DNA from 4 places in the Pseudoduganella sp. HUAS MS19 genome. Region 2 is predicted to be linked to each of the others. Evidence: predicted binding sites of a transcription regulator. Region 2 holds the regulator's gene; each other region holds the start of a gene.
What was found. Region 2 encodes LexA, which represses DNA repair genes until DNA is damaged. Its sites were predicted from a motif close to ACTGTATNNNNATACAGT; they were not measured.
Positions count from the first base shown of each region.

Region 1: the regulator LexA is predicted to act here: its motif matches at 2,173-2,190, upstream of imuA (translesion DNA synthesis-associated protein ImuA).
Region 3: the regulator LexA is predicted to act here: its motif matches at 5,365-5,382, upstream of recA (recombinase RecA).
Region 4: the regulator LexA is predicted to act here: its motif matches at 2,086-2,103, upstream of ACWBU6_RS26690 (DNA topoisomerase IV subunit B).

Region 1 covers NZ_CM132133.1:5,064,464-5,071,760, forward strand. The annotation lists gene ACWBU6_RS23180 (alpha/beta hydrolase family protein) at 1-51, opposite strand, end outside; gene ACWBU6_RS23185 (Y-family DNA polymerase) at 80-1,546, opposite strand; gene imuA (translesion DNA synthesis-associated protein ImuA) at 1,476-2,162, opposite strand; gene ACWBU6_RS23195 (putative Na+/H+ antiporter) at 2,320-3,555, shown strand; gene ACWBU6_RS23200 (PRC-barrel domain-containing protein) at 3,644-4,174, shown strand; gene hrpA (ATP-dependent RNA helicase HrpA) at 4,219-7,297, opposite strand, start outside.
Region 2 covers NZ_CM132133.1:4,940,493-4,947,789, forward strand. The annotation lists gene ACWBU6_RS22645 (sensor histidine kinase) at 1-556, opposite strand, end outside; gene ACWBU6_RS22650 (hypothetical protein) at 741-1,205, opposite strand; gene lexA (transcriptional repressor LexA) at 1,346-2,035, shown strand; gene ACWBU6_RS22660 (glutathione S-transferase family protein) at 2,035-2,655, shown strand; gene ACWBU6_RS22665 (hypothetical protein) at 2,967-3,356, shown strand; gene ACWBU6_RS22670 (M61 family metallopeptidase) at 3,467-4,930, shown strand; gene ACWBU6_RS22675 (cystathionine gamma-synthase family protein) at 4,994-6,223, opposite strand; gene purF (amidophosphoribosyltransferase) at 6,223-7,297, opposite strand, start outside.
Region 3 covers NZ_CM132133.1:6,043,503-6,050,799, reverse strand. The annotation lists gene ACWBU6_RS27745 (alpha/beta hydrolase family protein) at 1-712, opposite strand, end outside; gene ACWBU6_RS27740 (sodium:solute symporter family protein) at 820-2,856, opposite strand; gene ACWBU6_RS27735 (DUF4212 domain-containing protein) at 2,853-3,104, opposite strand; gene ACWBU6_RS27730 (sensor histidine kinase N-terminal domain-containing protein) at 3,097-4,611, opposite strand; gene ACWBU6_RS27725 (response regulator) at 4,608-5,300, opposite strand; gene recA (recombinase RecA) at 5,434-6,507, shown strand; gene recX (recombination regulator RecX) at 6,616-7,074, shown strand; gene ACWBU6_RS27710 (DUF2889 domain-containing protein) at 7,205-7,297, shown strand, end outside.
Region 4 covers NZ_CM132133.1:5,836,525-5,843,821, forward strand. The annotation lists gene kdpA (potassium-transporting ATPase subunit KdpA) at 1-4, opposite strand, end outside; gene ACWBU6_RS26675 (potassium-transporting ATPase subunit F) at 6-95, opposite strand; gene ACWBU6_RS26680 (TorF family putative porin) at 287-997, opposite strand; gene ACWBU6_RS26685 (response regulator) at 1,183-1,998, opposite strand; gene ACWBU6_RS26690 (DNA topoisomerase IV subunit B) at 2,127-4,127, shown strand; gene parC (DNA topoisomerase IV subunit A) at 4,142-6,484, shown strand; gene ACWBU6_RS26700 (M64 family metallopeptidase) at 6,548-7,297, opposite strand, start outside.

The sequences.
Region 1 (7,297 bases), 120 kb from region 2:
CGCCAGCAATTGGCCATGAGCGCCAGGGAATTCGAGTCGTTGTGCGGTCATACGTCCCCCTTTCTCAATCAATGATACTTCAGGCGAACAATCCATGCAGATACCAGCGCGTTTCCTCGGTGCCAGGCGTGCGTTCGCGGTAGACCCAGTAGTAGGCATTGTCCTCGCCCTCGGCGATGAAGTAGTCGCGGCTTTGCGTTTCGCTCCACCAGCCGGCTTCGATGCGCTCAGCGGTCGACACCATGCGCAGCGGCGAGCAGTAGAACGGGCGGTGGTCGCGCATCAGGAGCGGGATCGGCTTGGGCAGCAGGAAGGCGGGGCGCGGCAACGGGCGCGGCGGCATCTGGGCTGCCACATCGGCCGGACGCACCTTCTCCTGCAGGGGCACCCAGCGGTTGGCCACTTCGGGGCGGTAGTCGGCCTTGGGATATGGCTGCAGCACGTTCTCCGCGCCAAGGCGCGCCACCAACACTTCGAACAGGCGCTGGCGGTCTTGCGGGCTGCCGCCGGGATCGGGGAACAGCGAGTCGCTAAGCGGCGCCATCGGCTCGACCTGGGCCGCTTCCAGCACCAGCCCGAGCACCGGCGCCGGCAGCTCCACCTTGGCCAGGCGTTCCTTCAGCAGGCGCACGAGATGCTCGTCGCGCCAGGTGGGCTCGGCCAACATGACTTCCACCGGCGTCGGCGGACACGCTTCGCGGCCGCGCTCATGCTCCAGCAGCAGGCGGATGCGCGAGACCGCAAACTGGTGGGCGCACAGCCAGCCGGTCAGTTGCTGCAGCAGGCGGCAGGCGCCGGCCAGCAACAGGTCGGCATTCTCGATGCGGCCAAACAATTCCAGCCGGGCCTTGAAGGCGGGCGGCGCCGCGATCCATTCGTGCATTTCGGGCGCCAGGCCTTGCGCGGCATCGAGCATGTCCAGCACCTCGATGCCGCAGCGGCGCTGCAGGCCGGGGCGCGGCAGGCGTACCAGGTCGCCGATATTCAGGCAGCCGATGCCATCCAGCCAGCGCAGGTGGCGCTGCAGCGGCGGCAGCAGGCCTACCGGCAGGCGATGCAGGCGGCGCAGCAGGCTATCCAATTTGAGCGTGCGGCCGCCGCCGGCACGCGCCAGCAGCCAGGCGCCGCGCGCAGTGGGCGCCACCCCCAGCACACCGCTGAAGCCAAGCTTTTGCAGGCTGTCCCGCACCAGGCGGCACAGGCGCCGGATGCCGCCGAACAGGCGCAGGCTGGCCCCCACGTCCAGCAGCAGGGTGGCGCCCTCGCCTGCCGCCACCTGGGGCGTGTATTGCAGCATGGCCATTGCGACCGCGTGCAGGGCTTCCTGTTCCTGCTGCGGGGCGCGTTCGTGCATCTGGGCTTCCGGCGCCAGCATCAGGGCGCCGCTGCGGCGCATGCCGGGACGCACGCCCATCATATGGGCGCGGTACGACACCGCGAGCACGCCCTCCTGTTCCAGCACGACGCTGCACAGGTCATCCGACCAATTCGGACAGAACACTTCGAGCGGTAGCCGGGGCAGGTAGAGGCCGATCCACAGGCGCATGGCGTTGCAACAGGGTTGGGGTTAATGGGAGGAACAGCGGCGTGTCGCGCTGCGGTCCGCGGCGTTTGACGAATTCGATATTGATCCCCCCGGACGCCGGCCGCAGCGCCAGCCGCAACGGCGCGGGCGAGGAATCCTGGGCGGCAGCAATTGGCCGCAGCAGGAAAAACAGCGTTTCGCCGCACTGGGCGGCCAGGTGCAGGCGGCGCAGCGATTCGTTGCGGATGTGCTGTTGCCACAGCAGCACCGCGCCGCAACTGCCGCTGCGCAGGATTTGCTCGGCCGCCCACAGGCCGTCGGCGGCCTTGCCGGTGTTGCGGATCCACAGCAGTTGCTGTGGAGGCAAGTCGAGGCCGAGGGCCTGGGGGGCATAGGGCGGCTGCAGCAAGGCCGTCGGGCGCGTCAGGTTGGCCAGGCTGGCTTTCAATAAACGCAACTCGCCTATGCCTGGTTGCTGGAGCAGCAACTCGGTCAGGACGCCCGTCGGCCAGCCGCCCCCCGGCAATTGATGGGAGAGAACGGGAATGCCGCTATCCACGCAGGACGTGGCGCCCTTGGTGAGCTGGGAAGCCAGCCAGAGGGCCGGGTGCAGGGGTTGGGGGTCGAAAAGCGCCATGATGGAAAATGCTGTATATGCATACAGTATAATCCTACGCGCGCGAAGAGGAAACCTGTTTCAGGGTTGGGGCATCCAGGACGGCATCACTCCCAGTCGGGCAAGTCAGGCCGCGCCTGATAGAATCGGCAATATTGCCAACTTACATTTCCCAGCCATGCAATTGATCGGCGCCATCCTGTTTGCCCTTGCCTTGCTTCACACCTTCAGCGCAAAAGCGTTTGAGCGCCTGTCGCACAAATGCCCGCGCCACAGCGGCTTGCTGCACTTGCTGGGCGAGGTGGAAGTGGTGTTTGGCTTCTGGGCCATGGTGCTGCTGGTGGTGATGGCCCTCGTGGCCGGACCGCAGAACGCCATCGCCTACGCGGAAACCCAGCAATACACCGAACCGCTGTTTGTCTTCGTGGTGATGGTGGTGGCCGCCTCGCGGCCGGTGCTGGATTTCGTGCAGCGCCTGGTCGACACGCTGTCCGGCGGCCGCCCGCTGCTGAAGGCGTGGATGGGCCTTGCCCTGGTGCCGCTGGTCGGTTCCCTGATCACCGAGCCAGCCGCAATGACGCTGGCCGCCCTGATGCTGGCGCCGCAAATCTTCCGCGATGGCGTGCCTGAATGGCAAAAGTACGCCGCCCTCGGCGTGCTGTTCGTCAACGTTTCGATCGGCGGCACACTGACCGCTTACGCCGCGCCACCGGTGCTGATGGTCGCTGCAACCTGGCAATGGGATAGCGCCTTCATGGCCGCCAACTTCGGCTGGAAAGCCACACTGGCCGTGCTGGTCAACGCCAGCGCCTTGACCTGGCTGCTGCGCGCGCACCTGCGCAATGGGGGCAAAGCCGATGCAGCGGCCCTCACCGCCCGTACAGCAGCCCCAATGCTCACCAGCATCATCCATCTGGGCTTCCTGGCAGCCGTGGTACTGCTGGCGCACCACCCGGTGCTGTTCCTCGGCCTGTTCCTGTTCTTCATCGGCTTCACCACGGCCTACCCGCAACACCAGTCGCCCCTGATCCTGAAGGAAGCCTTGCTGGTCGGCTTCTTCCTGGCCGGCCTGGTGGTACTGGGCAGCATGCAGCAATGGTGGCTGCAACCAATTGTCGAAAGCCTGCAGCCACTCGCGCTCTTCTTCGGCGCGCTGGGCCTGACTGCCATCACCGACAACGCCGCCCTCACCTACCTCGGCTCGCTGATCGACGGCATCTCGCCGCAGGCGCAATACATGCTCGTGGCAGGCGCCGTTGCCGGCGGCGGCCTGACCGTCATCGCCAACGCACCGAATCCGGCCGGCGTTGCACTGCTGCGCAAAGGATTCCGCGATGAATCAATCGGCGCCCTCGGCTTGCTGGCAGGCGCCCTGGCGCCGACTGCAGTTGCTGCCCTCGCCTTCTTTTTGTAGGACTATGCCGCGCTAGCGTAGCGCGCGCCTTGCGCCCGCTGCTTAGGCTATTCTGGGCTCACCCGTTCACACTAATGAGGAGAGCAGAATGAGCTACCTAGACCGCGACAAATTCGGCATCTATCGCGACCGTGACGACAACGATGGACCAGGCCCACGCCTGATGGGCGCTGACACGCTGATGGGCGAAGACGTCTATAACCGCCAGGAAGAAGACCTTGGCGACATCAAGGAAATCATGCTCGACATGCAGACCGGCCAGATCGCTTACGCGGTGCTGTCCTTCGGCGGCGTGCTGGGCATGGGCGACAAGCTGTTTGCCGTGCCATGGCAGGCATTGCAGCTCGACACCGTGAACAAGCGCTTCATCCTTGACTGCACCAAGGAAAAACTGGAGAACGCGCCAGGCTTCGACAAGGACCGCTGGCCAGACATGGCAAGCCCTGAATTCGGCACGCAGATCCATAATTTCTACGGCACCAGCGCCACCGGCATGCGTACTTCGACCGGCAGCGTAATGGGGGCCGGCACCAGCACCATGCAAAGCGGTTCGGCCAGCGGCAGCAGCTATAGCGGCGGCGCCACCGGCAGCGAAAGCGGCAGCAAGGGCAATTACTGATTTGCCTTGCGCGCGGCGCAATATGCGCCGCGCTTGCAGCATGTTTAACGCTGCATCGACTCCCACACCTTCATCAGGCGCTTGACGGAGACCGGCATCGGCGTGCGCAACTCCTGCGCGAACAGCGACACACGAAGCTCCTCCAGCATCCAGCGGTATTCCACCAGTTTCGGATCGGTGTTCTTGCCGGCCGACTTGTCGCGCATCAGACGCTGGAAAGGCGCTGCGGCCTGGTTCCATTCGGTCATGGCTTTGGCATCGCGCGCCGCGTCCGCGCGCAGCTTCTCCAGGCGCACGTTCATCGCCTTCAGGTAGCGCGGGAAGTGCGAAAGCTGCGAGAACTCGTTCTCGATCAGGAAGCGCTTATGCACCAGGCCCTGCAATTGCTGCTGCATATCCTGCGCCACCTGCTGGTTGATGCCTTGCAGGCGCTTGGGCAGGCCATGGTATTCGGTCAGCACTTGCGACACCAGGCGGGCGATTTCATTCACCAGCAGCACGATGCGCGACTTGCCTTCGTCCTTGCGTTTGATGAAGCTCCCCTCGTCGGTAGGCAGCGGGTCCTGCAGGCAGGCGATGTCGATAGCCTTGGCGATGATCTGGTCGCGCAGTTCCTCCTGCGTGCCCATGGACATGAATTGCATGCCCATCTGCTGCAGGTTCGGGATCGATTTCTCGACGAACTTGATCTGGTCGCGCATCTGCAGCATGAACAGGCGGCGCAGGCCGACACGGTGGGTGCGGGCGGCAACATTGGGGTCGTCGAACACTTCCAGGTCGCAGTGCGTGCCTTTATCCACCAGCGCGGGGAAGCCGATCAGGCTAAGCTTGCCCTGCGTGATTTCAAGCAGCTCGGGCAGCTCGCCGAAGCTCCAGGTGGTGATGTTTGTGTGTTGCGGAGCGGCGCCGCCAGCTGGCGCGGTCGGCGCAGCGGCAGGGGCTCGGGCCGGGGCTGCGCCGCACGCGGCGTCGGCAGCGATGCCGCCGTGCTTCGGCTTGGCCTGGGCGGAGCCGCTGCCGCTGCCGATGCCGCCGCCGGCCAGCTGCGCCAGTTGCGCGGCGGAGGCAGGCGCGTTGCCGCCTTCGGCCATGCGCTGGAAGCTCTGGCGCGCCTGCAGGCCGTACTCCGCCTGCAGCGTGGCCAGGTTGCGTCCCATGTCGAGCTGGCGGCCATGCTCGTCCACCACCTTGAAATTCATGAAGTGATGGGCCGGCAGCTGCTCCGGCTTGAAGTCGGAGGTCAGTACGCTGATCGTGATTTGCTTACGGATGTCGGCAATGATCGCGTCAATCAGGTCGCCGCGCGCGAACTCGGTGCGCTCGCAGAACTTGGCCGCGTAATCCGGCAGCGGCACCATGTGGCGGCGCTGCTTTTGCGGCAGCGTCTTGAGCAGCAGGTGCACCTTCTCCTTCAGCATGCCGGGCACCAGCCATTCGCAGCGTTCGCGCGAGAGCTGGTTCAGCGCATACAGCGGCACGGTGAGCGTGACCCCGTCACGCGGCGTGCCCGGTTCGAAGTGGTAGGAAAGCTGCATCTCCAGCCCGGCCGCCATCATCTTTTTCGGGAACAGGTCGGTCGTGATGCCGGCCGCCTCATGGCGCATCAAGTCATCGCGGATCAGGTACAGCAGCTTCGGATTGTCGGCCGAGGCATCCTTGTACCATTTCTCGAAACCGGCGCCGTTGACCACGTCGGCAGGAATCTGCTGGTCGTAGAAGGCTTCGATCAACTGCTCGTCCACCAGCACGTCCTGGCGGCGCGACTTGTGCTCGAGGTTCTCGATCTCGCGCACCAGCTTGTGGTTGTGGGCGAAGAACGGCGCCCGGGTGTCGTAGTCGCCGCCGACCAGCGCGTCGCGGATGAAGATCTCGCGCGCTTCGACCGGGTTCTTCTGGCCGTAGTTGATGCGGCGCTGGCTGTACACCACAAGGCCATACAGCGTGGCGCGTTCGGACGCGGTAACTTGCGCCGGACGCTTCTCCCAGCGCGGCTCACCCCAGGATTTCTTCAGCAGGTGGCCGCCGATCTTTTCAATCCATTCCGGCTCGATGCGGGCCACGCAGCGCGCGTACAGGCGCGTGGTCTCCACTAGTTCGGCCGAGACAATCCACTTGCCCGGCTTCTTCGACAGGTGCGCACCGGGCCAGATGTGGAACTTGATGCCGCGCGCACCGAGATAGGCGCCGCCCGGTTCATCCTCGCCCTTGAAACCGATATTGCCCAGCAGCCCGGTGAGCAGCGCCATATGCAGCTGGTCGTAGGTGGCCGGCAGTTCATTGGTGCGCCAGCCCTGCTCCTTCACGATCGTCAGCAGTTGCGAGTGCACGTCGCGCCACTCGCGCAGGCGCAGCTGGTTGAGGAAGGTCGCGCGGCAGCTGTCCATCAGCTGGCGGTTCGATTTCTTGTGCTCGATCGCGCTCTCGAACCACCTCCAGATTTTCAGGTAGCTGAGGAACTCGGACTTTTCGTCGGCGAACTTCTTGTGCGCTTCGTCGGCGGCCTGCTGATGCTCCACCGGGCGGTCGCGCGGGTCTTGCACCGAGAGCGCCGCAGCGACGATCAGCACTTCGGTCAGGCAGTGGTACTCCTGCGCGGCTAAGATCATGCGGCCGACGCGCGGGTCGAGCGGCAGCTTGGCAAGCTTGCGGCCCAATGGGGTCAACTGGTTATCGTCATCGACTGCGCCCAGTTCCTGCAGCAGCTGGTAGCCGTCTGCGATCGCGCGTCCGGGCGGCGGCTCGATGAACGGGAAGCTCTCCACGTCCGTCAGGTGCAGCGACTTCATGCGCAGGATGACGGAGGCCAGCGAGGAACGCAGGATTTCCGGATCGGTGAACTTCGGACGCTGCAGGAAATCCTGCTCGTCGTACAGGCGGATACAGACGCCGTCGGCGACACGGCCGCAACGGCCGGCACGCTGGTTGGCGGCCGATTGCGCCACCGCTTCTATCTGCAGCTGCTCGACCTTGTTGCGGTAACTGTAGCGTTTGACCCGCGCCAGGCCGGCGTCCACCACGTAGCGGATACCGGGCACGGTCAGCGAGGTTTCCGCCACGTTGGTGGCCAGCACGATGCGGCGCGCATTGGTAGTGCGGAAGACGCGGTCCTGCTCTTCAACCGAC
Region 2 (7,297 bases):
TACTGGGCCAGGCCGGCTGGTAGCGCTGTGCGCCAGGCTTGCGATAGTAGGCGCCGCCCGCGGTGGCGACCCACTGGATGCCGCTGCGCGAAAACAGAACTTTATATATCAGCCCCTGCGGCAAGCCACTGCTGCTGACCGTAGTGAAGCGCTCAGCCCCGGGAGCCAAGTGTCCCAAGCCCTGCGAAGTCGACACCCAGATCGCGCCGTCCGGGCCGCGCGCAATGCTCATCACCGCGCCATTCGGCAAGCCGGCCCCAGGTTTGTGCAGCGTCACACGCTGGTTCTTGACATGGCTCACTCCGCCGAACCGGTGCCCGACCCACAGTCCACCGTCCGGCGTGCCCAGCAAGCCCAGTACGCTGGTCGATTGCAGGCGCTGGCCACGCACTTGGTCAACGCGCTCGAAACGCACGCCGTCAAAGCGGTACAAGCCGGAAGGCGACGCCAGCCACAGCCAGCCGTCCGCAGTCTGGGCGAACTGGACAACATCGTTTGGGGCACCGTCTTGCGCTCCCCATTGCGTATGGCTGTAGTCCGCCAGCAGCGGGGGCAAGGTTGGGCTGGCAAAAGCGGGAAAACACAGCAAGGCGGCGAAGCAAGAACCTGCAGCAGCACGGCATCGGCCGGCGAAAAAAGTGTTCAGGAACGCGGGCAAAAAAACTCCGGGAAAACAGGATGGCGGGATGGGGCAGCAGTTTAACGCAGCAGGCGCGCCGCCACGCCCGCTGCGCGCCTGCTCAAGCGACGGGCGCCTGCTCCCGGCCCGCAGTTGGCGCAGGCGGCTCGCTGCGATGCGGGGCAAGAATCCCGACCAGGAAGCCCAGGCCTGCCGCTAGCCAGATGAGCGAAGCAACGACGTCGAACGTCCAGGCTCGGTCGGGAAATCTGTACAGGAAAGGCAGCACCGGCACGCCACGCAGCAAACACAGCGCGGCGAGCGCCCCTTGCACCATCTGCGCGAACGGCAACCAGCGCAGCTTGCCGGCTCCGGCCAGGGCATACAAGGCGCACACCAGCATCAGCACGCCGATACCGGCGGCGCCTGCTGGCGCCAGCAGGCCCCCCGCCTGGGCTGAAGCCACGACTTTGGGCGGCGCCTGCAGCAAGGCATACCACTGCGCTCCCAGCAAAGGCGCCGCGAAATGGATCGCAGCACCGAACAAAGAAATCCCCGCCGCCAGCAAGAAAGCAAACCGTCCCATCCTGCCCTCCAAGTGCTTGTCGAATCGACATTAAGCCGAATATTTTCTGCCATTGCAACAAATTTGCTTGCAATTCCTTTCATACTGTACAAAAATACAGACTGTCTATATCCACAGTCCACAATAGTGACCATAGCGCCATGATCAAGCTCACAGCACGACAAGAACAGATCCTCAACCTGATCAAGGATGCGATCGACAGCACCGGCTTCCCGCCAACCCGCGCAGAAATCGCGGCGGAGCTTGGCTTCAAATCCGCCAACGCCGCGGAAGAACACCTGAAAGCCTTGCAACGCAAGGGCGCAATTGAAATCACCGCCGGCACCTCGCGCGGCATCCGCCTGACCGGCAACTTCGGCGGCGCCGCCACCGGCACGGCAGCGCCACGCCAGGCGTCGCGCGCCAGTGTCGAATTCGACGACATGCCTGCCGTACCTGCGGGCATGCTGGTCTCCCTGCCCCTGATCGGCCGCGTCGCCGCCGGCTCGCCTATCCTGGCACAGGAAAACCTGGAGACGACGTACAGCGTCGACCCCAAGCTGTTTTCGGCCAAGCCCGACTTCCTGCTGAAAGTGCGCGGCGAGTCGATGCGCGACATCGGCATCATGGATGGCGATCTGCTGGCCGTGAAAAAGACCGATAGCGCCCGCAACGGCCAGGTCGTCGTGGCCCGTATCGGCAACGACGTCACGGTCAAGACTTATCGCAAGACGGGCAGCAAGATCGAACTGCTGCCGGAAAATCCGGACTTCAAAATCATCACCGTCAGCCCGGAAGACGACTTCGCGCTGGAAGGACTGGCAGTAGGTCTGATGCGGACCTGGCACTGATGTTCAAGCTGTATGGCAGTGCCGAATCGGGCCACACCTTCAAGGTGCGGCTGATGCTCGAAGTAGCAGCGCTGCCATATGAATACGAAGAAGTCGACCTGCGCTTCGAACGCGCGGCGCGTCCCGAACCATTCCGCACACTGGCGCGCTACGGCGAGGTTCCGTTGCTGGTGCACGACAGCCAACCCTACGTACAATCCAACGCCATCCTGCTATTCCTGGCGCAACACAGCCAAGCCTTCGGCGGCGAAACGCCCGAACGCCTGGCACGCTGCCGCGAATGGCTGTTCTGGGAAGCCAACCGCATCGGCACCTCGCTGCCCCACTTGCGCTACGGCCAGCGCTTTGACCCGCTAGGCTACCCGCCCGGCGTGCTCGATTGGATGCGCGCGCGCTTTGACGCCGACATCGCGCGCCTGGACGAAGAGCTTTCCGACAGCCGCCAATTCCTGCTGGGCGCCGAGCCCACGATCGCCGACTTCTCCATCTGCGGCTATATGTTCTGGCCCGAGCAAGCCCACGTCGGCTACCCTGCCCACGTGGCGGGCTGGTTAGGACGCATCCGGGCCCTTCCCGGCTGGCGCCATCCTTATGACATGCCCGGCGCCGTGCCGTTTTAAGCCAGCCTGCTCCCCGATTCCTGCCGTCTGTCGCACCCAAGTGCTATCGCACGCCCCCCGGCTTATCCTTCCTGCATCGAAAAAAAGAAGAGGAGATAACATGCACGTCCGCCGTTTCAGCTCCATCCTGTGCGCCTTCGCACTATCGTTTTCCAGCGCGTACGCCGCCGCCCCGCAACAACAGTTCGCCAACATGGGCGACCTGCAGCTCGAAAACAAAGCCACCATCAGCGATTGCGCCATCGGCTATCGCACTTTTGGCACCCTGAATACCTGCAGGCGGCCGCTACGCAAAGAACCCGCCGCTGCCGATGTACAACCTGCTGTTCGCCATGAACTTCGACAGCCCGGCGCACCGCAGCGCGCGCACAGCGCCGAAGGATTTCGAAAAGTTCTTCCGCGAGAGCCAGTCCTCCGATCCTGACGGCATGGACGCCAACAACTCCCTGTGGCAGATCCGCGCAGTGCTGGGGCACGATATCGCCCAAGGCGGCAAGCTGGAAGAAACCGCGCCCCGCATCAAGGCGCGCGTGGCCGCTATCAACGCAGCACAGGACCACCTGGTCAATCCGGCACCGGCGATTGCCTTCGCCAAGCTGCGCAAGGAGGAAGCCACGGTGCTCGACACCGACTGCGGCCACGCCGCCCTGCGCTGCGCCATGCCCGCCATGAAGGCAGTTGTGGAAAAAGCGCTACGCTAAGCGTGCAGCCTGTACCGCCAATCCTGCAGTTCGTCGCAGCCACCGTCCCCGGGTGGCTGCGCTAACCTAAAGTCACACACAAAACACACACCACAACCGGGGAGATCTTGATGTTCAAGCCATTCTGCGTCGCAGCCGCGATGCTGGCAGCGCAATCCGCGTTCGCCTTCGATCAGCAGACCAACCACTACCGCCTCAGCATCGACAAGGAAGCCAGGCGCGCCCATATCGAAGCCGACGTCTGGGTCGAAGGCCGCGAGCTGGCACTATTCAACTGCATGCCGATACCGCAACTCAAAAATGGCCAGGCCGACCTGATCGAAAAGTTGCAGGTAAGCGATATGGCCGGCAATGCCGTCGTATTGAACGACAAGGGTGAAGGCGAATACGACGTCGACGGCGACCGCCGCCTGCGCCTGTCCTACGACATCCGCCTGGAGCACGACAAATATCAATGGCCGGGCGGGAATGAAGAAGTGTCCTACCACACCGATGAAGGCCTGATGTCGGTCGGCTATCCCCTGTTCATCGTCCCCGGCGTAAAAATGCTCGGGCAGACCGAAGTCACCTTCGACCTGCCGATGGGATGGAAAGCCAACACGCCGTGGCGCAGCACCGGCAAGCCTGGCGTCTTCGTTGTCGACACGCGGCGCGAGCTGGTAAACAACGCCCTCTTTTTCGGCACGGCACGTTCGGAAACGTTCAAGGCCGGCGGCGTCGAGATGACGCTGGTGATGGGCAAGCAATACTGGAAACGGCGCGACGCTTTCGTATCGATGATCGACAAGCAGATGAACAGCTACCAAAAACTATATGGCCGCGGCCCGGTAGCCGACCGCTTCCTGGTCGTGATCAACCAGGGCGACAGCGGCGACGGCGGAGCGTTTGCAGGCTCCTTCAGCCAATACCTGAAAGATGACGGCAGCGAAGTCTCGCGCCCGATCTGGGGCAAGGTGATGGCGCACGAGCTGGCCCATTTCTGGAATGGACACTCGCTTGTGCCCAGGAACGAAAGCGAAGAATGGTTCAAGGAAGGCGTGAACGACTACGTCACCGTGACCACCATGGCGCGCAACAAGCTGATGGACCGGACCATGCTGATCCAGCAATTGGAGAACCTCGCGCGCGGCCAGAATGTCGCACGCAAGGTACAGGGCCTGACCGTCACCGTGCGCGAAGCGGTAAAAGACAAGCACCGCAACTGGCTGCTGGTCTACGGCGGCGGCACGATAGCCGGCCTGGCGATGGACGTGGAACTGCGCAAGGCCAGCAAGGGCAAGGTGAGCCTCGACACGCTGCTCAACGAGATGTACAAGGAATTTGGCCACAAGGGCAAGACATACAGCCAGGCCGACATCGTCCGCATCGGAAAAGCGATCAGCGGCATCGACCTCGACCCGCTGCTGAACAACATCGTCGCCACCAGCAAAGCGCCCGACCTCGCCCCGCTGTTCAAGGACATCGGCCTGCGCCTCGAGCAGTTCGGCATGCTGGAAACCTACCTGCTGCGCGACCCTGCCGCGACAGCCGAACAGCAGGCCCGCTTCGCCGCCATCTTCGGCATCCCCCACTGATACGGCCGAGGCCGTGTCACACCATGGGGTCACACCCCATGGTGTGACACGGGCTGAACGGTATCAGTCGAGGGCGTTCCGGAAGTCGGCGATCAGGTCGGCAGTGTCTTCGATGCCGACGGAGACGCGGATCAGACTGTCGGCAATGCCCATCGAGGCGCGGCGCTCGGGACCCATTTCGTAGAAGATGGTGTGCGAGACGGGGATCACCAAGGTGCGCGTGTCGCCCAGGTTGGAAGTCGGGATCGCCAGCTTCAGCTTGTTCAGGTAGTCGAAGCAGTCTATGCCGTCCTTCAGCTCAAAGCTCAGCAACGAGCCGAAGTCCTTGAACAATTCGGCTGCGATGCCATGCTGGGGGTGCGATTTCAGCCCCGGGTAATACACCGCTGCCACGCGTTCGTCGGCTTCCAGCATCTCGGCCAGGGCGCGCGCATTGGCCGAAGTACGGTCCATGCGCAGCGCCAGCGTTTCGGCGCCAACGGCGATGTGGTGCGCGGCTTCCGGCGCCAGCGAAGCGCCGAAATCGCGCAGCGCCTTGGCACGGATCTGCACCAGGCCCCATTGCACCACCGGGTTCTTCTTGTAGTTCTCGAAGATATTCGGGAACCTGCTCCAGTCGTATGCGCCGGTATCGGTCAGCGCGCCGCCCAGCGCATTGCCATGGCCGCCAATCGACTTGGTCAGCGCGTTCACCACCAGGCCGGCGCCGACGTCCTTGGGACGGAACAGGTAAGGCGACGTCATGGTGTTGTCCACGATGTAGAGGATGCCGCGCTCGGCACACAGTTGGCCGATGCGTTTGAGGTCGGCGATCTGGGTGCGCGGGTTGGCGATCGTTTCGACGAACACCATGCGCGTTTCAGGCTTGAGCGCCGCGGCCACGTTGGCCACGTCGGTGGCGTCGACGAAGTCCACGCCCACGCCCTGCCCCGCCACCGTCTGCCACAGCGAGTTGGTATTCCCGAACAGGAACGACGACGACACGACATGGTCGCCGGCACGCAGCAGCGCCTGGAACACGGCGCCGATGGCGCCCATGCCCGTGGCGAAACAGATCGTGCCCACGCCCTGCTCCATCTTGCTGACCTTGTCCTCCAGTGCGGCAACCGTCGGGTTGCCCTGGCGGCCGTAGCGGAAACCCGGCTCCTTGCCCTGGAACACCGACGCCAGCTGGCGCGCGTCGGCATAGCCGAAAGTCACCGAGGTGTGAATCGGCTTGTGCAGCGAGCCGTGCTCGATGCCTTTCTGGCGGTCGTTGTGCAGGATGGTGGTCGTGAAGCCGTAGTTCTTCATCAGGACTCCGTCGTGGCAGTATTCAGGTTCAGTTGCGTGCGTGCCGCGTCTTCGGCAACCTTGGCCTTGGTCGGGTTGTGGCGCGCCTGCTCGATGCGGTCCAGGTACTCGGCCGAGACGTCGCCGGTGATGTACTTGCCGTCGAAGCAGGAAGCCTCGAATTCGGTCAGCGCAGGATTGACGTCGGCAATGGCTTTCTTCAGGTCTTCCAGGTCCTGGTAGACCAGCGCGTCGGCGGTGATTTCCTTGCAGATCTCGTCCAGCGTGCGGCCGTGGGCGATCAGTTCGTCGCGGGTCGGCATGTCGATGCCGTACACGTTCGGGTACAGCACCGGCGGCGCGGCGGAGGCGAAGATCACTTTCCTGGCGCCGGCTTCGCGGGCCATCTGCACGATCTCGCGCGAGGTGGTGCCACGTACGATGGAGTCGTCCACCAGCAGCACGACCTTGTCCTTGAATTCGTCGCCGATGGCGTTCAGCTTCTGGCGCACGGATTTCTTGCGCATCGCCTGCCCCGGCATGATGAAGGTGCGGCCGATGTAGCGGTTCTTGATGAAGCCTTCGCGGTAATCGACGCCCAGGCGCATGGCGAGCTGGATCGCGGCAGGACGCGAGGAATCGGGAATCGGCATCACGACGTCGACGTCGTCGGCCAGGCCTTCGCGCTTGATCTTGTCGGCCAGGTATTCGCCCATTTTCAGGCGGGTGTTGTACACGGAGGCGCCGTCGATCACCGAGTCGGGACGCGCCAGGTACACATATTCGAACACGCACGGATTCAGCTTCGGCGCATCGGCACAGATCTGCGCATGCAGCTTGTTGTCCATGTCGATGAAGATCGCTTCGCCCGGCAGCACGTCGCGCACGAAACGGAAGCCCATGCCTTCCAGCGCCACGGATTCGGAGGCGATCATGTATTCGGTGCCGTCGGCGGATTCGTTCACGCCCAGGCACAGCGGACGAATGCCGTTCGGGTCGCGGAAGGCCAACATGCCGGTGCCGGCAATCTGCGCCACGGCTGCGTAGCCGCCGCGCACGCGCTTGTTCAGCACCGTCACGGCCTGGAACAGGGTC
Region 3 (7,297 bases), 1.1 Mb from region 2:
CCGCCTGCGTGAGGATGTCGCGCCATTCACCGCCGGCGTCGCGGTAATGGATGGTTTCCTTGCCATCCTTGGAGGTAATCAGGATCGTGGGTTCGCCTTTGTGGTCCAGCATCCAGCTTTCAGCGTTGCCTGGATGGCTGAGCGTTACCCCTTGTCCGGTCGCGGTATTCAGCTTGACCAGCTCGGTACGCTCGATTTCATAGCCGGCGCGATCCGACCAGATCGGGCGTTCGAGGTACACCGTGTCGGAGTCCTGGGCGCCTACCTCATCCATCAGGAAAGTGTTCCATGGTTCGAGGCGCGACTTGATATGGGTGCCGGTGCCGGAGCCGCTGGCCCGGTGTTCGACCAACTGCCGGATTTCCTTGCCGTCGCGGCTCATGGCGTACAGGCCCGGCGCGAAACGCCTGTCGCCCGGGGCCGTCATGCTGTCGGCCACCGTGTATAGCAGGCGGTTATCGTTGACCCAGCGGATGGTGCCGACGTCGTAGTCGGCCAGGCGTCCTCCGCCCACCACTTTCAGGGTCTCGTTATCGAACACCAGCACCGAATCGCGCCTGTCGTTGCTGCCGACGCGCAGGGCCAGGTAGCGGCCGCTCGGCGACAGCTTGGCGTCTTTGTAGTGGGCGTTTTCGAAGAATTGCTGGGCTGAGGGGGCGGCATGGGCCAGACCGGCCACGGTGGCCAGTCCGGCCAGGAAGTACTTGATCATCGAGTTTTTTATGGGCACACAGCGCAAAGAATGCACTGGTTTATATTCAAAAGAAATGAATGTTACCAGAATGGCAATACGAAGTGCTACTCCAATGCAACAATCGCCTATTCTGGCGTGCGTATGTGGCGTACAAGCGACAGCGTGCGCGCGTCGGGCGCAGGCGTCAGCAGGCTGACTGCAACCAGCGCGGCCAGCCCGGCCGGGACGCCGAACACGCCAGCCGAATTGGCCGCGATGCCGAACCACTGCCCGCTGATGCTGCCGCCCAGCACCGGGTTTGCATGCAGCATGTAATACAGGCAGGTGAAGAAGCCTGCCACCATCGCGGCAATCGCGCCCTGGTGGTTGGCGCGCTGCCAGAACACGCCGGCCACCAGGGCCGGGAACAGCGTCGATGCGGCCAGCGAGAAGGCCGCCCCCACCAGCGACAGGATGTCGCCCGGCTTGGTCGAGGCGGCATAGGCAGCGATAAAGGCTACCGCCAGCAACAGCAGCTTTGAGATCGTCACCCGCTTCTGGGTCGATGCCTGCGGGTCGACGATCTTGTAGTACACGTCATGCGACAGCGCGTTGGAGATCGCCAGCAGCAGGCCATCCGCCGTGGACAGCGCTGCCGCCAGGCCCCCCGCTGCCACCAGCCCCGACACCACATACGGCAAGCCCGCAATCTCCGGGGTGGCCAGCACCAGCACGTCGCTGTCGATCTGGATCTCGGCCAGTTGCACAATGCCGTCCAGGTTGATGTCGCTGATCGACAGCAGCGGGCTGGCCTTGTCCACATTGGCCCAGTAGGAGACCCAGGTCGGCAGGTGCGTAAAATCGCTGCCTACCAGCGAGCTGTAGATATCGTATTTGACCAGCACTGCCAGTGCCGGGATGGTGAGGTACACCAGCAGGATGAAGAACAGGGTCCAGAACACCGACACGCGCGTCTCGTGCACGGAAGGCGTGGTGTAGGAGCGCATCAGGATATGCGGCAGGGCGGCCGTGCCCACCATCAGGCAGAATACCAGCGCCAGGAAGTTGTTGCGCTTCTGGTCGGACTGTTCGCGGTCGGCGCCGGGGAAGGGTTCGGCGTGCTTGACCAGTTCGCGTGCGCGCGCCAGGTTGTAGTTGCGCTGTGCGGTCCACACGGCAGCCGCGTCTTCCACGGTCTTGGGATAGCCGGCCAGCGCCCGCTCGGCGGCGCGGATCTCCAGCAGCGAGCCATTGCGCTGCTTGACCATGTCGAGGTTGTGCTGGGCTTCCAGCCGCCCCGAATCCCAGGACGCCGGCAAGCCGTGCAGGCGCACGCCGAAATCCTCGGCGCGCTGCAGGAACACTTCACGCACCTCGGCTTCCTTCTGGTCGTGCGCCAGTTGCGCCTCGCGCGCGCTAAGCTTGGGCAGCAGCTTGCCGTAGGCGACTTGGGGCACCGGGTTGCCGCCATGCTTGACGGCCAGCCACATGGCCGGCATCAGGAAGGCCACCAGGATGATGATGTACTGCGCCACCTGGGTCCAGGTGATCGCCCGCATCCCGCCCAGGAAAGAGCACACCAGGATCGATGCCAGGCCGAGGAAGATGCCGACCGAAAAATCGACGCCCGTAAAGCGCGAGGCGATCAGCCCCACGGCGTAGATCTGCGCTACCACATAGGTGAAGGAAACGATGATGGTGGCGCCGACCGCCATCAGCCGCACCGCACGCCCGTTGAAGCCGCCGCCATAGCGCGCCGCGAAAAAGTCGGGAATCGTGTACTGCCCGAACTTGCGCAGGTAAGGCCCGATCAGCAAGGCGACCAGGCAATAGCCGCCGGTCCAGCCCATGATGTAGGCCAGGCCGTCGAAGCCATGCAAGTACAGGCCGCCCGCCAGCGAGATGAAGGAGGCGGCGGAAATCCAGTCGGCCGCCGTGGCCATGCCGTTGAACAGCGACGGCACGCGCCGCCCCGCCACGTAATACTCGGCCACGTTCGAGGTACGGCTGATGACACCGATCGCCGCATACAGGATGATGGTGGCGAACATGAACAGGTAGCCGATCCACAGGCGCGGCATGCCTTCCTTTTCCAGCATCGCCAGCGCGAGCAGGAACATGGCGAAGCAGCCGGTGAAGATCATGTAGTAGCGCTGCAGCTTGCGGAAGAAGGGCGTTTTCATGCCGCATCCTCGCTGCGATAAAGCCGCTCCAGTGCGCGCATGCGCCAGGCGTAGAAACCGATAATGGCCAGGTAGATGAGCGAGGCGCCCTGCGCCGCCAGGTAAAACGACAGCGGCCAGCCGAAGATGGACAGCCCGCTCAATTCGCGCGCAAAGAAAATGATGCAGAACGTGGCGAGCAGCCAGCTGGCCAGCAGCCAGCCCGTCATGCGGCGCACGCGGCGCCAGTGGCGCTCGAGCTTATCCAAAATGCGGTACCTCTTCTTCTTCGGGCGGCGTGTCCGGTGCGCGCAGCGGGAACGTCACGCGGAACAGGCAGCCGGGATATTTCGGGTCGGTGGTGCGTGGATTGGCGAACAGGTCGACTTCCGCCTCGTGCTGCTGTGCCACCTCGCGCACGATGGGCAGGCCCAGGCCGGAACCTTCGGTATTGCTGCCGAGGATGCGGTAGAAGCGTTCGAACACCTTGCCGCGTTCGGTCGCCGGGATGCCGGGCCCGTTGTCCTCCACTTCGAGCAAGCCCTGCTTGCCGGTGCGGCGCACGCGCACCGTGACCGCGCCGCCGCGCGGTGTGTAGCGCAGTGCGTTGTCGATCAGGTTGGACAGCATTTCGCGCAGCATCATCGGGTTGCCGGAAATGGGGACGTCTTCGTGAGGCGGCTCGTAGCCAAGGTCGATGCCGTAGCTGAACGAAGCCTGCACCCAGTCGTGCACCGTACTGCGCGCCAGCTCGCCCAGTTCCAGCGCTTCCATCGCAGTGCCGGCCTGCGGCTGGTTTTCGGCGCGCGCCAGTGCCAGCAGCTGGTTGACCAGGCGGGTTGCCGCCTCCGACGACTTTGCCAATTGCTCCAGCGAGCGGTGCACCTCGGCCTCGTCGGTCTGGCGCAGCGCCAGTTCCGACTGGGTGCGCATGCCGGCCAGCGGAGTTTTCATCTGGTGCGCGGCATCGGCGATAAAGCGCTTCTGCGAATCGATGGACAGCTTCAGGCGCTCCAGCATTTCATTGAGCGACTTGACCAGCGGGGTGATTTCTTCCGGCACCTGGCGCGGCGGAATCGGGCTCAGGTCGTCCGAAGGCCGGGCGCGGATGCGCTCCTGCAGCTCGCGCAGCGGCAGCAGGCCGCGCGACAGTGCAAACCACACCAGGGCCAGCACGATGGGCAGGATGATGAACTGCGGCAGGATCACGCCCTTGATGATTTCATTGGCCAGCTTGGCGCGCTTTTCCAGCGTTTCGCCCACCTGCACCAGGGCCCAGCGCGGCGGCTGCGCCTTGTCCTCTTCCAGGTTGACCCAGGTGTGGGCGATGCGGATCGGCGTGCCGTGCAGGTTGGCGTTGCGGAAAATCACCTCGCCCGAGCGGTATTCCTGCAGCTCCGGGTCTTGCCGGGGCGGCGGCAGGTCGCGGTCGCCATCGGCATGGCTGCCGTTGGGGGCACTGATCTGGTAATAAATATTATCGACGTCATCGGCGCGCAGGATGTCGCGCGCCGGGCCGGGCAGGCGGGGAATCGCGCCGCCCACTTCGCGCACCTGCTGCGTCAGCACGGTGACCGTATCCTCCAGCGCATGGTCGAAAGGCTGGTTGGCGATCGATTTGGCCACCAGGTAGGTGATGGCGATGCTCATCGGCCACAGCAGCAGCAGGGGAGCGAGCATCCAGTCGAGGATTTCGCCGAACAGCGAGTGCTGGATCTCGTTCTCTTCGGCGGCCGGGGTGTGGTCCCAGTCGGCGGCCTGCTGCTCGCCGTTCACGTGGCGGCCGGCGGCTGCGGCGGGTTGAATTTCTCCAGGCAGTAGCCGAGGCCGCGCACGGTGGCGATGCGGATGCCGCCCACTTCAATCTTCTTGCGCAGGCGGTGCACATACACCTCGATGGCGTTGTTGCTGACCTCTTCGCCCCACTCGCACAGGTGGTCTACCAGCTGTTCCTTCGACACCAGGCGGCCGGTGCGCGCCAGCAGGATTTCCAGCAAGCCCAGTTCGCGTGCCGACAAATCCAGCATCTGCTCATTGATATAGGCGCTGCGCCCGACCTGGTCGTAGGTGAGGGGGCCATGCCTGACGACCGTGGAGCCGCCGCCCTGGCCGCGCCGGGTCAGGGCGCGCACCCGCGCTTCCAGCTCGGACAGCGCGAAAGGCTTGGCCATGTAATCGTCGGCGCCCAGGTCAAGGCCGTTGACGCGCTGCTCCACGGAATCGGCCGCGGTCAGGATCAGCACCGGCAGCAGCGAGCCGCGCGTGCGCAGGCGGCGCAGCACTTCCAGGCCGGACATCCTGGGCAGGCCCAGGTCCAGGATCAGCAGGTCGAATTCCTGGGTGGACAGGGCCGTGTCCGCCTCTTGCCCGTTTTTTACGCAGTCGATCGCATAGCCGGACTGGCGCAGGGAGCGCGTCAGGCCGTCCGCGAGGACGCTGTCATCTTCGGCTAATAGGATACGCATAGGGTAACTGTACTCCAGCCGTTTGACTTTTCGCAAAGTTTGCAAAAAAGGGGTTGTCAAAAGCACTGTAATTTTATACAGTATCACCTGTACAAACGTAGTGACCCAATTCATTTAGCCGCGAAAGATCATCATGGACGACAAAAAAGCAGTAGTACCTGCATCGGAAAAAGCCAAGGCCCTGGCCGCGGCGCTGGCCCAGATTGAAAAGCAGTTTGGTAAAGGCTCCGTGATGCGCATGGACGCATCCGCCCCGATCGAGGAAGTGCAGACTGTCTCCACCGGCTCCCTGGGCCTGGATATCGCGCTGGGTGTAGGCGGCCTGCCGCGCGGCCGCGTCGTGGAAATCTACGGTCCTGAATCTTCCGGTAAAACCACCCTGACCCTGCAGGCCATTGCTGAAATGCAGAAGATGGGCGGCACCTGCGCCTTCATCGACGCGGAACACGCGCTGGACGTGGTCTACGCGCAGAAGCTGGGCGTCAACCTGCACGAACTGCTGATCTCCCAGCCGGACACCGGCGAACAAGCCCTGGAAATCTGCGATGCGCTGGTGCGCTCCGGTTCCGTGGACCTGATCGTGGTCGACTCGGTCGCGGCGCTGACCCCGAAAGCTGAAATCGAAGGCGATATGGGTGATTCCCTGCCAGGCCTGCAGGCACGACTGATGTCCCAGGCGCTGCGCAAGCTGACCGGCACCATCAACCGCACCAACACTCTGGTGATCTTCATTAACCAGATCCGTATGAAGATCGGCGTGATGTTCGGCTCGCCGGAAACCACCACCGGCGGTAACGCGCTGAAATTTTATGCATCCGTGCGCCTCGACATCCGCCGTACCGGTTCCATCAAGTCGGGCGACGAAGTAATCGGTAACGAGACCAAGGTCAAAGTGGTCAAGAACAAGATTGCGCCGCCGTTCAAGGAAGCCCACTTCGACATCCTGTATGGCGAAGGCACCTCGCGCGAAGGCGAGATCATCGATCTGGGCGTGGAAGCCAAGATCGTTGAGAAGTCGGGCTCCTGGTACAGCTACGGTGGCGAGCGTATCGGCCAGGGCAAGGACAATGCCCGCTCGTTCCTGAAGGAACGCCCGGCGCTGGCGCGTGAAATCGAGAACAAGGTGCGTGCGGCGCTGGGCGTGCGCGAGCTGCCGGCGGTGACCGATGATGGCGAAGAAGCGCCGAAGCTGCGTGCGGTCGACTAAAACCGGTACCCCGGTGTCTGACCCGCAGGGTCAGACACCGATACGCGGCCGCCGCAGACCGGTGCCTGACCCTGCGGGTCAGGCACCGCTTTACCGGTTTTAGAAAGCATGCCCCTCCCCAAACCCACCCTAAAAGCCCGCGCCCTGCGCCTGCTCAGCCAGCGCGAGCACAGCCGCCTCGAACTCGCCCGCAAGCTGCACCGCCACGCGGAAGAGGGCGACGACGTCGAAGCCCTGCTGAACTTCCTCGAACAAAACAAATGGCTCTCTGAAGAGCGCTTCTCAGAAAACCTGGTGCACCGCCGTGCCGCCCGCTACGGCAACAGCCGCATCGTGGCAGAACTTCAGCACCACGGCATCGGCGGCGACATGCTGGCCGAAGTCAAGGAAAGCCTGAAGGAAGACGAAGTCGAGCGCTGCTGCGAGGTCTGGCGCCGCAAGTTCGGCGAAGTCGCCGCAGATCCCGAAGGCCGCCAGAAACAATTACGCTTCCTCATGTCGCGCGGCTTCTCCCAGAAAGCCATCCGCACCGCCATGAAGGGCACGATGCCGGACGAGGACTTTTAAATTGGCCTGGCAAGGTGTGCTACACTTCGAGAGTTTTATGCAGCACCGCGGGTGCGGTGGTTGTCCGTAGAAGCTGCGGCGTACTGATTAGCTGCTTATAATTTTGGCCACGTTTTGTGGCATCGGTCTTATGTCCTTGTCAAATCCTGTCTCCCGACGTGCGCTGCGGCATACGCGCGCCATAGACATCCAGGCGTATTCACGCGAGGATGGCCTGTGGGAT
Region 4 (7,297 bases), 900 kb from region 2:
TCATACTAGAGGTCCTCCGCTTTCAACAGCGCCAGCAGCAGGTAGGCCAGCAGGCCGGCGCTGGCAACGGAGCCGATGAGATAAAAGGTGTTCATTGCTGGCCTCCCAGCTTGTCGCAACCGGCCGCCAAAGCGACAACCAGCACAAAAAAGGCGACGAATGCGCCGATAAAGACGATGTCCATTGGTTTCCCCGAAAGGTCTTGTTTGTATGGGAGCCAGCTTATCGAGCCAGGCCTAAAATCGGTGTAAAGACTCGGCAAGCCGGTGTAAACAAGATGTAAAAATCAGAAGGTCCTGCTGACGGTGAGCTGCAGGGCGTTCTTGCCCAGGAACTTGCCGTTGGCTGGCGCGGCATAAGCTGCCTTGCCGGCATTGGTGCCCACGGCAGCCAGTTGCACGCTGGCGAAGCCCACGTCCCTGGTCACGCCCAGCTTCCAGTCGCTGTAATCGGAGGCGCTATTGTTCTTCACGCGCTGGCGGCCGGCGTGCAGGTTGACGGTGTAGCCGGCCCCCGCGCCGATGGTGGCGCTCAGGTCCAGGTAGCCGGAATTTCTGCTGTCGACAAAGCCGAACAGACTGGTTACGGAGTGCGAATATCGCAGGGTGGCGGGGCCATAGCCAAGCTGGGCGTAAAGTTCCGTAGTGTCGGGATTGTCGAGACCTGGGATACGGCCCTTGTAAACATAGGTCAGCACGCCAGCGTCGTAGCTGATGGCTTGCGTGAGTTGGCCGCGCTTGCCGGCGTATATATCCAGCTCCACGCGACCGGAGCCGCCGGCGTCGCGCGTCCAGTTGATGGTCGAGGCCCAGGCGCCCACGTACAAGCCGGTAGCGGCGCCGGCTAAGTCGGCGCCGACCTGCACAGCGGGCTGCAGGCGCGATTGCGAGATGCCGCGATAGCGGTAATCACTGACCAGTCCAGCGTTGAAGCTCAGGTCATCGGCAAAGGCAGGAGCCGCCAGCATGGCAGCGGCAAGGAAGAGCGCATTCTTCATACATCCACTTTCGTCAAAAAAGAAGGTGACGAAAGCGTATCGGCCAGGGCGTAAAAACGGTCTAAATAGGCGGCAGCGATCAATCAACGCTGCGTAAAAATGTCCACCTTGGGGTCAGGAACCGAAGTGGACATTCTGCTGCGCAACAATGTCCACTTCGGTTCCTGACCCCAAGGTGGACATTTTTACAGGCGCATGAACTTGCGCAGCACGGCCTGCACCTGGTGTTCGGTCAGCGGCTTGTCCAGCATGCCGGCGGCGCCGGCAGCGCGGCCGCGGGTCTGGTCGTAGTCGTGGGCGGATTGCACCAGGAAGACCACTTCGGGCTGCGCTTCCAGGCTGCGCAGCTGGGCGCAAAGCAGGTAATGGTCAAGGATCGGGGCTGCGAAGTCGATCAGGACCACAGCCACCGGATGCTGGCGGCAAAGCGCCAATGCGGCTACACCATCGACCGCCCACAGCACCGGGGTGCCGAACTGATTCAGCGATTGTCCGAGCTGCTCGCTGAAACTGGCGTTGGCATCGACGCACAGCACGGCGCCCTCGCGCCGGGGCTTGCGCATCTTTTCATAGACAGTGGGGTCGGTCAGGTCCAGGTCGAGCCGTTCGCGGCGCCGGCGCTCGGGCACCAGCGAGTCGACGGAGGCCGACAGGCCGGACAGCACCTCGGTGCGGCGTCCGACCAGGCGGGCCAGCTCGGCATACATGGCGGCCCATTGCACGGGCAGCGGCAGGTTAGGGTACGGCAGGAGCACGCCAGTCGCCCCCAGCACCAGCGCCGGCCGAATGTCGCCGGCAGCCAACGAGGCGATGGCGGCCAGCGCTTTCAGTTCGGTACCGTTGGCCAGGAAAATATCGGGGTCCTGCAGGCTGTCGTCGGACAGGCAAAGATACGACGGCCCGCCGGCAGGCGCCCGGGCCAGGCCCTGCGCAAGCGTGCGCGCGGCTTCTGCGGGGAAGCCGACCAGCCTGACTGCGAACGGGCGCCGATCTGTGGTCATAAAACCCATTTTAGCGCCGCGATTTCCTTGCGCCACTGCCCGTAGCGGATAGAATGCGCAAGCATGCGATCCGTCAAAGCGGAAAATACTGTATATAATCACAGCACTTTGCATTACCAATAACACGTATGGCCACTAAAAAACCAGTTTCCGACTACAGCGAATCATCTATCCGCGTCCTCAAAGGACTGGAACCCGTCAAGCAGCGCCCGGGCATGTATACCCGCACCGAGAACCCGCTGCACATCATCCAGGAGGTGATCGACAATGCCTCCGATGAAGCACTGGGCGGCCATTGCAAAAATATTATCGTGACGCAGAATGCCGACGGCTCCATCACCGTCGAAGACGATGGCCGCGGCATTCCGGTCGGCTTGCATCCTGAAGAGAATGTGCCGACGGTGGAAATCGTCTTTACCCGCCTGCACGCGGGCGGCAAGTTTGATAAGGGCTCCGGCGGCGCCTACGCCTTCTCGGGCGGCCTGCACGGCGTCGGCGTTTCGGTCACCAACGCGCTGTCCAAGCGCCTGGAGATCACTGTGTGGCGTAAAGACGACGCCGGCAACGGTTTCCACCAGATCGCCTTCGAACACGGTGACCTGGTCGAGCCACTGAGCTCCCAGCCGGCGCCAAAAGACGGCAAAAAGTCCGGTACCCGCGTTACCGCCTGGCCGGACGCGAAGTATTTCGATTCGCCGCTGATCTCCCAGGTCGAGCTGCAGCGCTTGTTGCGCTCCAAGGCCGTGCTGCTGCCTGGCGTATCGGTCACGCTGAAGAATGCCAAGACCGGCGACGAGCAGACCTGGATGTACAAGGATGGCCTGCGCGGCTACCTGAACGAGCAGCTGGCGCAAACCACCTCCGGCGGCGAAACCCTGATCCCGCTGTTCGAGGGCGAGCAGTTCGCCACCCCTGACGCGGAAGGCTTTGCCGAAGGCGAAGGCGCATCGTGGGTAGTGGCCTGGACCGAGGAAGGCGCGGTGGTGCGCGAATCCTACGTCAACCTGATTCCGACCCCGAATGGCGGCACCCACGAATCCGGCCTGCGCGAAGGCCTGTTCGGCGCGATGAAGAACTTCGTCGAACTGCACTCGCTGCTGCCAAAGGGCGTGAAGCTGTTGCCGGAAGACGTGTTTGCACGCGCTTCCTTCGTGCTGTCGGCCAAGGTGCTGGACCCGCAATTCCAGGGCCAGATCAAGGAGCGCCTGAATTCGCGCGACGCGGTGCGCCTGGTGTCGACTTTCTCCAAGCCTGCGCTGGAGCTGTGGCTGAACCAGCACATCGACTACGGCAAGAAGCTGGCCGAACTGGTGATCAAGCAAGCGCAATCGCGCCTGCGTTCGGCGCAGAAGGTCGAGAAGAAAAAGTCGTCCGGCGTAGCCGTGTTGCCGGGCAAGCTGACCGATTGCGAATCGGATGAAGTGACCCGCACCGAATTATTCCTGGTCGAGGGCGATTCGGCGGGCGGTTCGGCCAAGATGGGCCGCGACAAGGAATTCCAGGCCATCCTCCCGCTGCGCGGCAAGGTGCTGAACTCCTGGGAGACCGACCGCGATCGCCTGTATGCCAACAACGAGATTCACGACATCGCCGTGGCGATCGGCGTCGATCCGCACAACTATGGCGACTCGCCGGACCTGAGCGGCCTGCGTTACGGCAAAATCTGCATCCTCTCCGATGCGGACGTCGACGGCTCCCACATCCAAGTGCTGCTGCTTACCCTGTTCTTCCGCCACTTCCCTGCCCTGATCGACAAAGGCCACATCTGCGTGGCGCGTCCACCGCTATACCGCGTGGACGCACCGGCGCGCGGCAAGAAGCCGATCCAGAAGCTGTACGCGCTGGACGACGGCGAGCTGGTGGCCATCGAAGACAAGCTGCGCAAGGATGGCCTGAAAGAAGGCTCCTGGACCATCTCCCGCTTCAAGGGCCTGGGCGAGATGAATGCCGAGCAGCTGTGGGAAACCACCATGAATCCGGACACCCGCCGCCTGCTGCCAGTGTCGCTGGGCGATTTCGACCACAGCTACTCTTCCTCGCGCTTCAATATGCTGATGGGCAAAGGCGAAGCCGCCGCCCGCCGCGCGTGGATCGAAGAACACGGCAATGAAGTGGAAGCAGACATCTAATATAAGTATCGAACATGACTCAAGCAAACCTCTTTGACGATCCAACTCCCGAGCTGCCGCCAAGCGGTGGCAGCGGCGGCGATGACGGCGGCGAATCGCTGACCCTATCGACCTTTGCCGAGCGCGCCTACCTCGATTACGCCATTTCCGTGGTCAAGGGCCGCGCCCTGCCGGACGTGTGCGACGGCCAGAAGCCGGTGCAGCGCCGCATCCTGTACTCGATGAATGAACTGGGCCTGGGCCCGACCGCCAAGCCGCGTAAATCCGCCACTGTGGTCGGCGACGTGCTGGGCAAGCTGCACCCGCACGGCGACCAGTCGGTGTACGACGCGCTGGTGCGCATGGCGCAGGATTTCTCGCTGCGCTATCCGCTGATCGACGGCCAGGGTAACTTCGGTTCGCGCGACGGCGACGGCGCCGCGGCAATGCGGTACACCGAAGCCCGCCTGACCCCGATTTCGCGCCTGCTGCTCGACGAAATCGACCAGGGCACCGTGGACTTCATCCCCAACTACGACGGCTCGTACGAAGAACCGGCCCTGCTGCCGGCACGCCTGCCGATGGTGCTGCTGAACGGCGCCTCCGGTATCGCGGTGGGCCTGGCGACCGAGATCCCTTCGCATAACCTGACCGAGGTGGCGAAAGCTGCCGTGGCGATGATCCGCAATCCGAAGATCAGCCACGCGGAACTGATGGAACTGATCCCTGGCCCGGACTTCCCGGGCGGCGGCCAGTTGATCACTCCACGTGCGCAACTGGACGATATGTACGCGTCCGGCCGCGGCTCGATGAAGGTGCGCGCACGCTGGAAGATCGAAGAACTGGCACGTGGCCAGTGGCAAGCCGTGGTGTACGAGCTGCCGCCGGGCACTTCGGCACAGAAGGTGCTGGAAGAAATTGAAGAACTGACCAACCCGAAGGTCAAGCTGGGCAAGAAGGCCCTGTCGCCGGAGCAGGTAGCGCTGAAAGGCCTGATCCTGGGCCAGCTGGACAAGGTGCGCGACGAAGCAGGCCGCGAGGCTGCAGTGCGCCTGGTGTTCGAACCTAAGTCGAAGAACCAGAACCAGACCGAGTTCATGCACATGCTGCTGGCGCACACTTCGCTCGAGACTTCGGCTTCCATGAACCTGGTGATGATTGGCGGCGACGGCCGTCCGCGCCAGAAGGGCATCAGCGAAATCCTGGGCGAGTGGATCGAATTCCGCTTCGCCACCGTGACCCGCCGTACCCAGTTCCGTCTGAACAAGGTCGACGAGCGCATCCACATCCTGGAAGGCCGCCAGATCGTCCTGCTGAACATCGACGAGGTGATCGCCATCATCCGCAATTCGGACGAGCCGAAGGCGGCGCTGATCGAGCGCTTCAAACTGTCGGACCGCCAGGCCGAGGACATCCTGGAAATCCGCCTGCGCCAACTGGCGCGCCTGGAAGCGATCAAGATCGAACAGGAACTGGCCGAGCTGCGCAAGGAGCGCGAAGGCCTGCAGGACGTGCTGGACAATCCGTCCACCCTGCGTCGCCTGGTCATCAAGGAAATCGACGGCGACGCCAAGACTTACGGCGACGCACGCCGCACCCTGATCGAAGAAGCACAGAAAGCTGTCGTCGAGCAGAAGGTAGCCGACGAACCGGTGACTGTGATCATCTCCGAAAAAGGCTGGGTGCGCGCGCGTACTGGCATCGGCCATGACCCGGCACAATTCACCTTCAAGGCCGGCGATTCGCTGTACGGCGCTTTCGAGTGCCGCACAGTGGATACCCTGCTGGGCTTCGGCGACAACGGCAAGGTGTACTCCGTGCCGGTGGCCGCGCTGCCTAACGCACGCGGTGACGGTGTACCGATTACCACCCTGGTCGACCTGTCGGGCGGTGCGCGACTGCTGCATTACTTCGCGGGCAATGGCGACAAGCAGCTGCTGCTGGCCTCCGATGCGGGTTATGGCTTTATCGCCAAGGCCGGCGATATGGTGTCGCGCCTGAAGGGCGGCAAGTCGTTCATTACGCTGGATGAAGGGGCGAAACCGCTGCCTCCTTCCGTGGTGACCGAAGGCGCAAGCGCCGTGGCGGTCATTTCCGAAAAATCGAACCTGCTGGTGTTCGGTATGGACGAGATGAAGGTGCTGTCCAACGGCGGCCGTGGCGTGATCCTGATGGATCTGGCTGATAAAGAAAAGCTGGTTGCCGCTTGCGCGATCACCGACAAGGGTGTGACCGTGCAGGGCATCGGCAATGCGCAGAAGGCGAAGGAGGACCGCATGGGACCTACGGCGTTGGCGCCGCACTTTGGCAAGCGCGCGCGCAAGGGTAAGCCGATGCCGGTGCGGATCAAACCTACTGGGTTGGCGCCTAACACCTAAACCGGAAAACCAGGGTCTGACCCAAGGGTCAGACCCGCGTCTGCGGCCGCCGCGTAACCGGGCTTAGCGCGGCGCGTACAGGTCAATTGTCTCCTGCACCGCATCACTGCAAACCGCACAAAACTCCTCACTGCGGTCAAACATCAAGCACTGCTGCTGCGAACGGTAGTAGCCACTCGCCTCATAATTCGCTCCCTCAAACGCCCCCACCGCCTTACGGTTAGGCGCCTTCGAGAACAGCGCATTGGTCCAGGCCAAATCTTCCTTGAACAATTTGCTCATCTCCGATTCCGGACGATTGTCCTTGCGCAATTGCGCACGGATCTTCTGGTACTCGCGCGAATGCGCCTCATACTCCGCCTTCGGCCAGGTGGTCGGCAGCGCAGTCCCCGGCGTCACGAACTTCTTCCACTTCACATTGGCAGGATCCAGCAAGGCCGTCACGTTCGGCTCCCACGGCTCCATGCGCACGCCACCGGTCGCGTAAGCCACCGGCGAGGTGTAATACTCATCCGCCAGTCCCGCGAAGTGATGGCCGAATTCGTGCACGAAAAGATAGTTCGCCCAATCGTTATCCGCTGCCGCAGTGCTGAACTGCCCGTAGATGCCGCCACCCCCGTAAGTATCGTTATTGACCAGGATCTCAATGAACTCATACGGCGCATGCTGCGCAATCTCGCGCAGCGCACGGTTATCGATGGTGAGCACATAACGCTCGCTGCCAAAGATGTCGTAACGCGTGCCCAACTTCGACGCATGGTGGGTATTGGTCGAGGGGCGCGAAACACCCGATTCCGGCGTAGGCACCGCCAT